Regions from separate parts of the Paenibacillus sp. SAF-068 genome, predicted to be linked through region 2. Evidence: predicted binding sites of a transcription regulator. Region 2 holds the regulator's gene; each other region holds the start of a gene.
The links. Region 2 encodes Rex, which represses fermentation and respiration genes when NADH is low (regulators of the CRP and FNR family bind a similar motif). Its sites were predicted from a motif close to TTGTGAAATATTTCACAA; they were not measured.
Positions count from the first base shown of each region.

Region 1: a site for Rex is predicted at 2,134-2,151, ahead of nadA (quinolinate synthase NadA). Genes of this name have one in related genera too.
Region 3: a site for Rex is predicted at 2,062-2,079, ahead of ACTHPG_RS09940 (cytochrome ubiquinol oxidase subunit I). Genes of this name have one in related genera too.

Region 1 is NZ_JBQCJX010000010.1:17,253-21,538, reverse strand. Features, by position in the region: gene ftsH (ATP-dependent zinc metalloprotease FtsH) at 1-1,923, shown strand, start outside; gene nadA (quinolinate synthase NadA) at 2,224-3,162, shown strand; gene nadB (L-aspartate oxidase) at 3,198-4,286, shown strand, end outside.
Region 2 is NZ_JBQCJX010000001.1:3,055,755-3,060,040, reverse strand. Features, by position in the region: gene dinG (ATP-dependent DNA helicase DinG) at 1-1,750, shown strand, start outside; gene ACTHPG_RS13175 (redox-sensing transcriptional repressor Rex) at 1,966-2,619, shown strand; gene ACTHPG_RS13170 (amidohydrolase) at 2,606-3,910, shown strand; gene ACTHPG_RS13165 (DUF5590 domain-containing protein) at 3,950-4,286, shown strand, end outside.
Region 3 is NZ_JBQCJX010000001.1:2,274,049-2,278,334, reverse strand. Features, by position in the region: gene ACTHPG_RS09945 (cytochrome d ubiquinol oxidase subunit II) at 1-619, opposite strand, end outside; gene ACTHPG_RS09940 (cytochrome ubiquinol oxidase subunit I) at 619-1,983, opposite strand; gene ACTHPG_RS09935 (MFS transporter) at 2,383-3,777, opposite strand; gene ACTHPG_RS09930 (LysR family transcriptional regulator) at 3,886-4,286, shown strand, end outside.

The DNA.
Region 1 (4,286 bases), on a different contig from region 2:
GCAGCGATCAAAGCCAACAATGTCTCTGAATTGACGGTTCAATTCAACGGTCAAACGTATCTCGTGACCGGTCAATACAAGAAGGCACCAGATGGCGCCAAATCAGAAAATTTCTCAACGTATATTCCTCCTACGGATGAGGCAATTAGTGAGCTTGTAGCTGCAAGTGAAACTAACAATTTCCAATATCATCAGGAGCCAATGAAAGGTGACAGCATCTGGTTGACGTTGCTGACTTCCTTTATTCCGTTGATCATTATGTTCCTGCTGTTCTTCTTCCTGTTTAATCAGGCTCAAGGCGGCGGCGGTAAGGTGATGAACTTTGGTAAAAGCCGTGCTCGTCTCTATAACGAAGAGAAGAAGCGGGTTACATTTGAAGATGTTGCGGGGGCTGACGAAGAGAAACAGGAACTTGTTGAAGTTGTAGACTTCCTCAAGGATCCGCGTAAATTCGCAGCAGTAGGTGCACGGATTCCTAAGGGCGTATTGCTCGTAGGTCCTCCAGGTACCGGTAAAACATTGCTCGCTCGTGCCGTAGCCGGTGAAGCGGGTGTACCATTCTTCAGTATTTCAGGTTCCGACTTCGTTGAAATGTTTGTCGGTGTCGGTGCATCACGTGTACGTGATTTGTTTGAAAATGCGAAGAAAAATGCGCCATGTATCATCTTTATCGATGAGATTGATGCTGTAGGACGTCAGCGTGGTGCTGGTCTTGGTGGTGGTCACGATGAGCGTGAGCAAACACTCAACCAGTTGCTCGTTGAGATGGACGGTTTTGGAGCGAACGAAGGTATTATCATCGTAGCTGCAACGAACCGTGCAGATATTTTGGACCCTGCCTTGCTGCGTCCAGGACGTTTTGACCGTCAAATTACGGTTGACCGCCCTGATGTAAAAGGTCGTGAAGCAGTCCTGAAAGTACATTCCCGTAATAAACCGTTGACCAAAGATGTGAAGATGGATATTATCGCGAAGCGTACAACAGGCTTCTCTGGTGCGGATTTGGAGAATCTCTTGAACGAAGCGGCATTGTTAGCAGCACGTCGTAATCGTAAAGATATTTCCATGAAAGAAGTGGACGAAGCGATTGATCGCGTCATTGTTGGTACGGAGAAGAAAAGCCGTGTCATCAGTGATCGTGAGAAACGAATCGTTGCTTATCACGAAGCAGGCCATACCATTGTAGGATACTTCCTCGAACATGCTGATATGGTACATAAAGTGACCATTATTCCGCGCGGTCGTGCGGGTGGATATGTAATCATGTTGCCAAAAGAAGACCGTATGCTGGTTACCAAGCAGGAACTGTTGGATAAAGTAACCGGACTTCTCGGAGGTCGTGTAGCTGAAGAATTGTTCATCGGAGAGATCGGTACTGGTGCATACAGTGACTTCCAGCAAGCGACAGGTATTGTTCGCAGCATGGTTATGGAATACGGTATGAGTGAGAAATTGGGACCTATGCAATTCGGAAGTTCACAGGGACAGGTATTCCTTGGTCGGGATATTGGTCATGAACAGAATTACTCGGATTCCATTGCGTATGAGATTGATCAGGAAATGCAACGCTTTATCAATGAATGTTATGAGAAATGTAAGGACTTGCTTGTTAAACATTCAAAAGAGATGCATCTGATTGCTCAAACTTTGCTTGAGGTAGAGACTTTGGAAATGGATCAGATCAAGCAATTGATCGAAACAGGTTCCTTAACTCCAAAAGCAGAGAACGACAATGATGGTGAAGGCACACCAACTGAAGGCGGAGAGCCAATCATCGACAACATCGGTGATGTGCGTGTCCGTATTCAAGGTAAAGATGAAACGCCTGAGCCACCAGCCGGAGATATTCCAAACGAAGCTCCGAATCTGGAAAAAGGTAATAACAATAACCCGGATGATGGCGGAACGAAGCCAACATCTTAAATGCATAATACATCTGGCTATGCCGGCAGATGAAAACAGGAGAGCCCTAGGGCTCTCTTTTTTTGTCCATTATTTTAAAAGAGGATAGATAAAGATAAAAAGGAGTTAGATGGCGAACCAGTTAGCAAACAGGTGGTTAAGGCACTGAACTGGACTTTTTTCATTTATTGACAGAGTCGTGAACGTTGTGTAAATTAGTTGTTAAACCGCTTGTGATTCGTTTCTCAAGCGATGTTAACGACTTAGGTAAGCCCTACGAAACAGCGCATGACGCTGTCCCGATAAAGGAGAGGATCACAGGTGGAAGCTCTGGCTTTAGAGCGCAAGGCTGAGATGAACCGTGAGCTGCGTGAGCGGCTGATGGAATTGAAGAAGGAACGTAATGCCATTATTCTTGCTCATTATTACCAACGTGACGAGGTACAGGAGGTTGCTGACTTCCGTGGAGATTCATTTCTGTTAGCCCAGAAGGCAGCACAAACCGATGCGGATGTGATCGTTTTCTGTGGTGTTCATTTTATGGGTGAAAGCGCTAAAATTCTGGCACCCAATAAAACCGTGATTATCCCGGATGAGCGTGCGGGCTGCCCAATGGCAGATATGGTGAATGTGGATGGACTACGCAAATTAAAAGCACAACACCCTAATGCCAAGGTGGTTACTTATATCAATTCCTCGGCTGAGATCAAAGCAGAGACTGACATCTGTTGTACTTCAGCGAATGCAGTCCGGGTGATTCAATCGGTGGATTCTGACGAAATTATCTGGGTACCTGATAAAAACCTGGGACATTATGTGCAGCAGCATACGGACAAGAAAATGATTATCTGGGAAGGTTACTGCAACACGCATGATATGCTCACAGTCAAAGATGTGGTGGAGATGAGAGCCAAGCATCCGAATGCAGAGTTTGTTGTCCATCCAGAATGTCGCCCTGAGGTTGTGGAAATGGGTGATTTTGTAGGCAGTACAACAGCTATTCTGGAATATTGCAAAAATTCATCAGCGAAGGAGTTTATCGTAGGTACCGAAGATGGTACAGGATATCAGCTTCGTCTGGATAGTCCGGATAAACAGTTCCATTTTGCTACCAAGTTCCTCGTATGTCCCAACATGAAGGTGAACAACTTGAAGAAACTGGTGAAATGCCTGGAAACGATGAAGCCGCAAATCTACGTGCCACCGGCTGTTGCCGACAAAGCCAGAGAATCGCTAGAGCGCATGTTGTTGGTAAAATAGGATGCGCTACTCTTGCTCCAAGACAGGTGAATAACATGATACCGCAATATTTAGTTGATTTTGATCTATCTGCGCTACCCATGGTAGAGACGGATGTACTGGTTATAGGCTCAGGGATTGCTGGTTTGTTTACTGCCATTAAGGCAAGTCAACAACAACGTGTATTAATGATCACGAAGAAGTCATTACTTGAAAGTAACACCAGATATGCGCAGGGAGGAATCGCTGCGGTTATTGCTGAGGATGATTCACCTGCTTACCACTTGCAGGACACACTTGTTGCAGGAGCGGGCTTATGCCGCTCCGAGGCGGTAGAAGTATTGGTGAATGAGGGTCCGGACGGAGTGAAGGAACTGATTCGTTTGGGTACTTTGTTTGATCTGGAGAACGGCGAGTTGGCATTGACGCAGGAAGGTGCGCATAGCCACCGCCGTATTTTGCATGCCAACGGGGACGCAACGGGATATGAAATTGTACGTGCGCTTGCTGTCGAAGTGAATGAGCATCCCGGGATTGAATTGTGGGATGAGCACTTTGTAGTTGATCTGATTACAGATCGAAATCGTGGGGAATGCCTTGGCGCTCTGGTTCAAAAGGATGACGGATCGCAAGTGTTCGTGAAGGCACAGGCAACCGTTCTTTGCTCTGGTGGGGCAGGACAACTGTACCGATATACGACGAATCCGGATGTAGCTACTGCCGATGGTGTAGCCATGGCTTACCGGGCTGGGGCTATCGTTCGTGATATGGAATTCATTCAATTCCACCCCACCTCGCTATGTTACCCGGGGGCCCCGCGTTTCCTTGTGTCAGAAGCCGTACGCGGCGAAGGAGCATACTTGCGCAATGTAAAGGGCGAACGCTTCATGGATCGATACCATGACCAGCTTGAACTGGCCCCACGCGATATCGTGGCACGAGCGATTGTTAGTGAAATGGAGTCCACTAACAGTACCTTTGTGTATCTGGACATTACGCATGAACAGCCAGAGATGATCAAACATCGGTTCCCTACCATATATGAGACTTGTATGCGATATGGATTGGACATGACAACGGACTGGATTCCCGTTGCACCTGCTGCCCATTACATGATGGGTGGCGTGAAAACGGATTTAAGTGGA
Region 2 (4,286 bases):
CAAAGAGGATTATTTCACAGCCGCTCAGATGATTGTGTGGCTTACACAGACCGAAACTGGAGATGACGAGGAACTTAACCTTAGCGGACGCGGAGGCGACTTCTGGGAGACGGTACAGAGCGAATCCGAGTCGTGTCTGGGAAGATCCTGTCCATGGTTCCGCAAATGTTTCTATCATCGCGCCAAACATGAGGCCGGGTTGTCTGATATCGTTATTACCAATCACTCCAAATTGTTTACGGATGTGAAGGCAGCTCATCAGCTTCTGCCAGCCTATGAGAGTCTTGTGATCGATGAGGCTCATCATCTCGAGGATGTAGCTGGTAAGCATCTTGGAATGCATATGAAATATTTCACGCTGGTTCATACGCTCACCCGTCTGTTTAAAGACAGTCGTAATGGACAACTGCCTATGCTTCGTTCGCAGTTATCCGGGCATGAGAATTCGGTGCAATGGGGCTCCATGGTGGATCAGATGTTCCCGCTGGCTGTTGAGGTCAAGGAACTGTGGGATCGTATGAGTGATGCCCTGTTCGGACTTTTGCCTGAACGAAGTGATGCTTCACCGGGCGAGACCGGGCAATTTTCCCTGCGACTGAAGGCATCTCAGAAACCTGCGAAATGGCAGGAGTTGCAGGAACTGGAGAACCAGATCTATGTAACTCTGGGTGATCTGGTTCGCAGAGGGGACAAATTGCTGCTTGAGGTGAAAGAGGATCAGGATGATTATCAATCGGATAGTCTGATCACGGACATTACAGGACTGCTGAAAGATCTGACCACATTGAAGGATAATCTACGTTTCTTCATGCGTATGGATGATGCCAAAACGGTGTACTGGATGGAAGCCAGCGGCCAGTTCCGCAGTAAATCGCTTCAATTGTATGCCGTACCTGTAGATGTCAGTGCACAACTTAAAGATCTATTTTTTGATAAAAAGAAAAGCGTTGTGCTTACATCAGCTACGCTCTCTGTAGATAAGTCATTCCAGTTCATGATTGAGCAGCTTGGCTTGCAAGAAGCCTCTGAGAATAATCGCCTCTTAACGTCGATGCTGCCATCACCGTTCAACTATCGCGATCAGGCACTTCTGGTGATTCCGCGTGATTTCCCAAGTGTGAAGGGCAGTGTGGGTGATGCGCACTTTGTCAATATGCTGGTGCAGTCACTCGCAGAGACCGCAATTGCCACGCGTGGACGCATGATGGTTCTGTTTACCTCATACAAGATGCTGCGACAGGTCTATGACCCGCTGAAGGAGGCACTGTCCGGTAACGACATCTCATTGTTGGGCCAAGGCGTAGACAGTGGTAGCCGCTCCAAGTTGACTCGCAGGTTCCAGGAGGCCAAAGCTACGGTACTTCTGGGCACAAGCAGCTTCTGGGAAGGTGTGGATATCCCGGGAGAAGCTCTAACCTGTCTCGCTATTGTGAGATTGCCTTTCCAGCCGCCGAATCATCCGTTGGTGGAAGCCAAGAGTGAGTTGCTTCAGGAACAGAAGAAGAATCCGTTCATGAAACTGTCCGTGCCGCAAGCGGTCATTCGTTTCAAGCAAGGATTTGGCAGATTGGTGCGTACAGCAAAGGACAGAGGCATTGTCATTGTTTATGATACTCGGGTGATTGAAGCGTACTATGGTAAATTCTTTTTATATTCATTACCTGGTCCAAAAATGGAGCATATGCTCACGGAGCAGATGGTTCCACGAATTACCGAGTGGTTAGAAGCACCTGCTAATGAACAGGAGTAGTGGTTATTTATTCGCTGTATCATTGCGTGACACTATCGATTGGCGTTAAACTTTATTAGATATTTCCGTATCCGATAAGCAATTGCACGTAAGAACTTATAACCTAAATTACAAAGAGCATTCTGTATGAAATATCACGTCTATCTCTGTGTTTATACAGAATGCTCAACTTTTCATCTATTATTTTATCGTAGGCTTGGTAAGGGGGAGCAAGAATGAAATCGGATAAAATTTCGGAAGCGGTGGTACGACGTCTGCCTGTATACTTGCGCTATTTGAGTGAGTTGCATCAGCGTGAGGTGGCTACTGTTTCTTCTCAAGAGCTTGGACAGCGGCTGGATCTGAATCCGGCCCAAATTCGAAAAGACCTGGCTTATTTCGGTGATTTTGGTCGTAAAGGGATCGGGTATGATGTTTCCTATTTGATCGAGAAAATTCGTCACATACTCAAAATTGATCAGCAAATCAATGTAGCTTTGGTAGGTGCGGGTAACCTCGGACAAGCCTTGTCCAACTACAACGCATATCTGAAAGATAACATGAAGATTGTTGCAGTATTCGATGCATATGGACCGAAGATTGGTAGTCAGATCAACAGTTTAAAAGTAAAACCAATGAATGAATTAACGGAAGCGGTTAAAGCAGATAACATCCGCATCGGAATTATTACCGTTCCGGATACGGAAGCTCAAAACGTAGCCGATCAGCTGATTGAATCCGGAATCGAAGCGATCCTTAATTTTGCACCAACCATTCTAAAAACACCGCCGCACATCCGCATTCATCATGCTGACTTTACAACGGATCTGCTAAGTTTGGCCTATTACTTGGAGACTGGAAAGGACGAAGAGCAAGATGACGACAAATAGATGGGTAATCCACAACGGCAAATTTGCCGTGAATGAAGGCACAACCTGGAACGTGGTTCAAGGATACATGGTTGTCGAGAATGACAAGATTGTGCATATTGGTGAGACATTGCCGGATGGAGACGAAAATTGTACCAAAGTGGATGGAAAAGGGTTGTTCTTCCTGCCGGGTCTGATCAATACGCATGGTCATGCAGCGATGTCATTGCTTAGAGGGCACGGAGATGATCTTGCGTTGCAAGTATGGTTGCAGGAAAAAATGTGGCCGATGGAAGCGAAAATGACTTCAGAAGACGTATACTGGGGAACTTCGCTATCCGTGCTTGAAATGTTGAAAGGCGGAACTACAGCGTTCCTGGATATGTATGATCACATGGATCAAGTTGCCAAAGTGGTGGAACAATCCGGCGTTAGAGCAGCACTGGCACGTGGAGTAATCGGACTCTGCTCGGAAGAGGAGCAATTGCGGAAGCTGGAGGAGTCGGCTGCGTTTGCACGCGAGTGGAATGGACAGGCAGATGGTCGCATTACAACCGTAATCTCGCCACATGCACCATATACATGCCCTCCAGACTACATAGAGAAGCTTGTACAGGTCGCCAACGACCTGAACCTTCCCCTGCATACCCATATGTCGGAAACGCTTCGTGAAGTCGAACAGAACGTCACAGACTACGGATTGCGTCCTGTCGCACATCTGGAGAAATTGGGCTTTTTCTCCCGTCCATCTCTGGTTGCACATGCGGTACATCTGAATGACGAAGAGATTGAGATTTTGGCCCGTCACGATGTGGCAGTATCCCATAACCCGGGAAGTAACCTGAAACTGGCCTCCGGTGTTGCACGGGTACCTGCGTTGCTGAAAGCAGGAGTTACCGTGTCACTCGGAACAGACGGACCGGCAAGCAACAACAACCTGGATATGTTCGAAGAAATGAGACTGGCTGCATTGATCCACAAAGGTGTGTCGGGTGACCCGACAGCTGTGCCAGCAGGCGAAGCATTACTACTCGGAACGTCATATGGTGCTAAATCCATCTTCTTGAACAATACCGGAGCACTCCGGGTTGGCATGAAGGCTGATTTTATCGCCCTGGATATTGAACAGGCACATTTCTACCCGCATACAGACCTGATCTCGCATACAATCTACTCGGCTTCTGCCAAAGATGTGGAGCACGTATGGGTCGATGGGAAACAAGTGGTGAAACATGGCGAATGTCTGACGCTGGATGAAGAGCGCATTTTGCGTGAGTCTCAATTGGCATTTGATGGTCTGCTTGCTCGATAATTGCAGGTCAGAGCATCTTAGGGAAAGGAAGTTCGGCTTTTGAAGAAAAAAAAGAAGTGGATATGGATTTCGCTGCTTGCACTGGTTCTGATTCTGTTTGGACTTCAGCGTTATTACGTGTATGTCACGCAGGACCAGCGCAAGGAAGAATCGCTCGCCATACAGGCAGCACAGGAACAACTGGGCATTACATCCTATGATGAATTGCGCAAGTATATCTGGGGTGATAAAGAAGGCTCTGACAACATCTACTGGACCTTGATCGGCAAAAACAAGGATAACCAGGATGTCATGGTGTGGGTAAAATTCGATGCCAACAATCAACCTGCTACGGGGGCAAACGCTATACACAGCGAGTTGCTGCAGAATGGCATGT
Region 3 (4,286 bases), 780 kb from region 2:
TACTCCAGAACAGAGCATAGTTACGCATCAGTTTTAATGCCGCATGATCCTCTGCCCGAGAAGCGTAAAATGTAAGAAATGATCCGCTAATGAACAATACGGATACGATGGCGAGTCCAACGATGCTCCATGATAATGGATTCGTAAACAGAGCCCAATAATCCAGGGAAACGCTGTCCCCCTGCTTTAGAATAAAGCCGCCTTCAGACAATGTCAGTGCCACTGACAACGACGCCGGAATAAGTAACCCTGTAGCTCCGTATAAAAACAGATATACGATGTTATTTTTGGAACCATAATTCTCGAAAGCATAGAACGACCCACGTATGGCAAGCAAAATGACGGCAATACTTCCCGGAACAAGCAGCGCGGAACCATAATAATAGGCCGTATCTGGAAAGAATCCGACGATACCAATATAGAAAAAGACAAAGAATACGTTGGTGATCTCCCAGACCGGTGATAGATAACGGGAGATCAGACGATTAATCAGGTGATCCTGCTTCGTCAGGCGTGCATAAAAGGCGAAAAAACCTGCTCCAAAATCAATGGAAGCTACAATAAGATAGCCGTACAAGAACAGCCAGAGTACCGATATCCCAATTAACTCATAACTCATCAGCTTTTGTCCCCTTTCTCAGCTGATTGATCATGTTTCTCCTTCAACCATTTCTCCATCTCAAGCTCGGCTGGATTATTATTGAACAACCGTCTCAGCACGAGAACACAGATGACGCCGAGCACGATGTACAGAAGCAAGAAGACGAAAAATAAAATTCTTACACTCGGCGAAGAAGTAGCGGCCTCTTCTACGCGCATATAACCTCGAATGATCCATGGCTGCCGACCGATCTCTGCATAGAACCAACCCATCTCAACGGCCAGAAAAGCGAGCGGTGCACTGAGCGCAACCATACGAAGCATCCACTTGTTAAACTGATTTCGTTTCTTCCAGAACACAAACAGGAAGTACAGACTGGATATAGCGAGTAGAGCGAAACCTATTCCAGCCATCAGATCAAACAAGTAGTGCACAAGTAATGGCGGGTGCTCATCAGGCGGAAATTCGTTCAGCCCGGTTACCTCAGCGTTAAAGTCTCCAAAGGCAAGGAAACTGAGTACTTTCGGCAAATGGAGGGCTCCTATAATTTCATGTTCTGCATTCAGCCATCCCAATAAAATTAAGTCCGCGCCGCTTTCCGTCTCGAAATGCCACTCGGCAGCTGCGAGTTTCTCCGGCTGATGCTCAGCCAAAAACTTGGCAGATACATCTCCCGCGAGGGAATTTAATAAACTGAATACCAGAACAACCGCCATCATCAGGTTTAAGCCTTTCTTGTGATAGGCCGACACGCCTTTTCTCAGCATCGCAAAGGCTGCAATTCCTGCTAACAGAGCAGCTCCTGTCAGATAGGCCGAGCTTAGCACGTGGAACACCTTGGAGAACGTCGCCGTATTCAGCATTGCTTGCACGGGATTCACTGCCATGAATTGCCCTGCTTCCATGACAAAACCTTCAGGCTGGTTCATGAATCCGTTCACTGTTGTAATAAAAACAGCAGACATGCCTGCCCCGGCAACAACCGGTATAGTCAGCAACCAGTGGATATAGGGATTTTTGAACCGATCCCACGTGTACAAGTAGATACCCAGGAAGATCGCTTCAAAAAAGAACGCGAACACTTCCATAAATAGGGGCAGTGCAATGACATTTCCGGCCAGTTTCATAAAATTCGGCCATACCAGGGCCAACTGCAGTGATATGGCGGTACCTGTCACGACACCCACCGCCACAGAAATGACAAACCCTCTGGACCACCTCTTCGCCATAAGTATGTAGTGGTGATCCTTCTTCCGAATACCGATGAATTCTGCGATAGCGATCATCAAAGGTACACCGACACCCAGCGTTGCAAAAATAACGTGGAACCCGAGTGTCAAGCCAGTCACCAGTCTGCTCCATAACACCGTATCAATAGCCATTCGTGATACTGTCTCCCTTCAAACTCAGTTCAAATTTCGAAACATTCAATATCAGCTTCTGCCAAGCTCAATGCAAAGTTGCGAAAAATTTCACAAAGTTAGATATGACGATATCTTGCCACACCTTTAATGTGTTTACTCCTGCTCGCTCCCGTTTAAAATGAACCTTGCATGCTTAGTGAAATCTGATATTGATGCACTTAAAGTACTAACCAAGCCTATTAATCAAAATTATTATATCTTTATTTTTTACTAATTCAATCCATGACACGTGTTCTACCCTAAACGTTCAAGAAAGGATCAACTCTTTCTGACAACTTGGTGAAAAACAAAAAAAACACCCAATGGAGCTATTGATTCATTGGGTGCAACCGTGCTATTGCACGGCAATTTGCTTTATTACTTGCTGACTTGTTCGGGACTCACCGCACCAGCCTCGCTGCGCACGCTCATAATGATCAATGATGCAGCTAATACCGTAAGGATGATTCCCAGCACCTGAAATCCTGTCACATTGAATGTATCTCCCATGACCATCCCAATCAATAGCGACGATAAGATGGTCCCCAGGTAGCGTGATGTATTAAAAATACCGGATGCGACACCAATCATTTCTTTGGGTGTGCTTTTGAACAGAGCTGCTTGCATGCCAACGGCGTTTAAGCCATTACTTATCCCAAATAAAGCTAAGGTAACAATGACAATGAACATTGGAGAAGTTTCATTCATGACGGCGATCAATATAGACCCGAATGTCATTAAGGAAGCTGATACGATCAGAGCTGGCCGTGATTCTGATCTGTCAATCCAGCGCCCTGCGATCGGGGCTATAATGACTGAACATAATCCCAAAGCCAGCATACTTATTCCTGTATGAACTTCATTGAGATGACGTACCTGCTTCAAATACGTGGGAACCCCAAAAAAAAGTGCGTAAAAAAGGATGTTCACCAACATGTATTGCATATTCACCCACGTCATCTCGGGATATGTGGCAAATGTTCGCAGAGGAATGAAAGGCGTGGCCGCTTTTAATTCATGTCGGATGAACATAACGAGTGCGAATATACCGATCCCTCCTGTCAGCAGATGCCAAGTTGAACGATCTCCTGTGGAATTCAATGAAAACAAACCAACAAGTAGAGTCACCAAGGCTACCATGAACAACAGGATGCCTGGTGCATCAATTAACATAAGCCATTGCCGAATGGACATATGTCCAGAGACCGATGGGGATAACTCGTCCTTCGGAATTGTTTTCCATGCGAACAAAAAACTTGCCATCACAAACGGAATATTAACGATGAATATACTGTGCCAGTCCCACCAATGAATCAATACTCCACCAATAAAGGGCCCGATTGCAGCTGCTCCGGAAAGAAAAATCGCCAAAATGGACAGTGCGGATGCTTGCTTGTCAGTCACGTTAATTCTTACAATCGCCATTCCTACGGCCACCATCATGCTTGTGCCAATCGATTGAATAATCCGAAATACGATAAGCCACGAAAAGCTCGAAGACCACGGAGCAAGCATGGATGATACGAAAACAATAACAAGACCCATCAGGAAGATCTTCCTGCGACCAAACAGATCACTACACCTGCCCATGACGGGTTGAGCAACAGCACTGGCAATGTAGAACGATAAAATAATCCACGAAACGGCTGTAAAATCAAGAAGATATACTTGTTGTAGCCTGGAGATAGCCACAGAAATCATGGAGGAATTCAACGGATTCAACATAATTCCGAGTCCAACAGCTAACATTAATCCTTTATTTCGAACGTTCATGGGGTATCACTCCTTCATCTGCTGTCATTTTACTCGAAAACATTTATTCATTCCAACGCATTGTATGTTATGATTTGATGAACTAGAAGGAATGAAGGGATGGTGCCAATGGAGCTTCTTCAACTAAAATATTTCCTGACGGTGGCACGATGCGAGCATGTTACCGAAGCCGCAGGCAAGCTGCATGTCACGCAATCCTCCCTGAGCAAAACGATACAACGATTAGAGGACGACCTGGGAGTCCCTTTATTTGATCGAATCGGGAGAAAGCTGAGACTAAATGACTTTGGACGAACATTTCTTCACCGAACTGAAAAGGCCTTATTTGAATTGGAACAGGGACAGCGGGAGATTGGCGACCTCTCCAACCCGGATCGCGGGACACTGCAATTGGCGGTGACTACGGCAAGCACTTTGCCAGGAATACTGCGGGAGTTTCGAAAAAGTAAGCCAGACATTCAGTTCCATGTGCAAATGGTTTCGTTAGAAAACATGTCCAGGCTTCTACA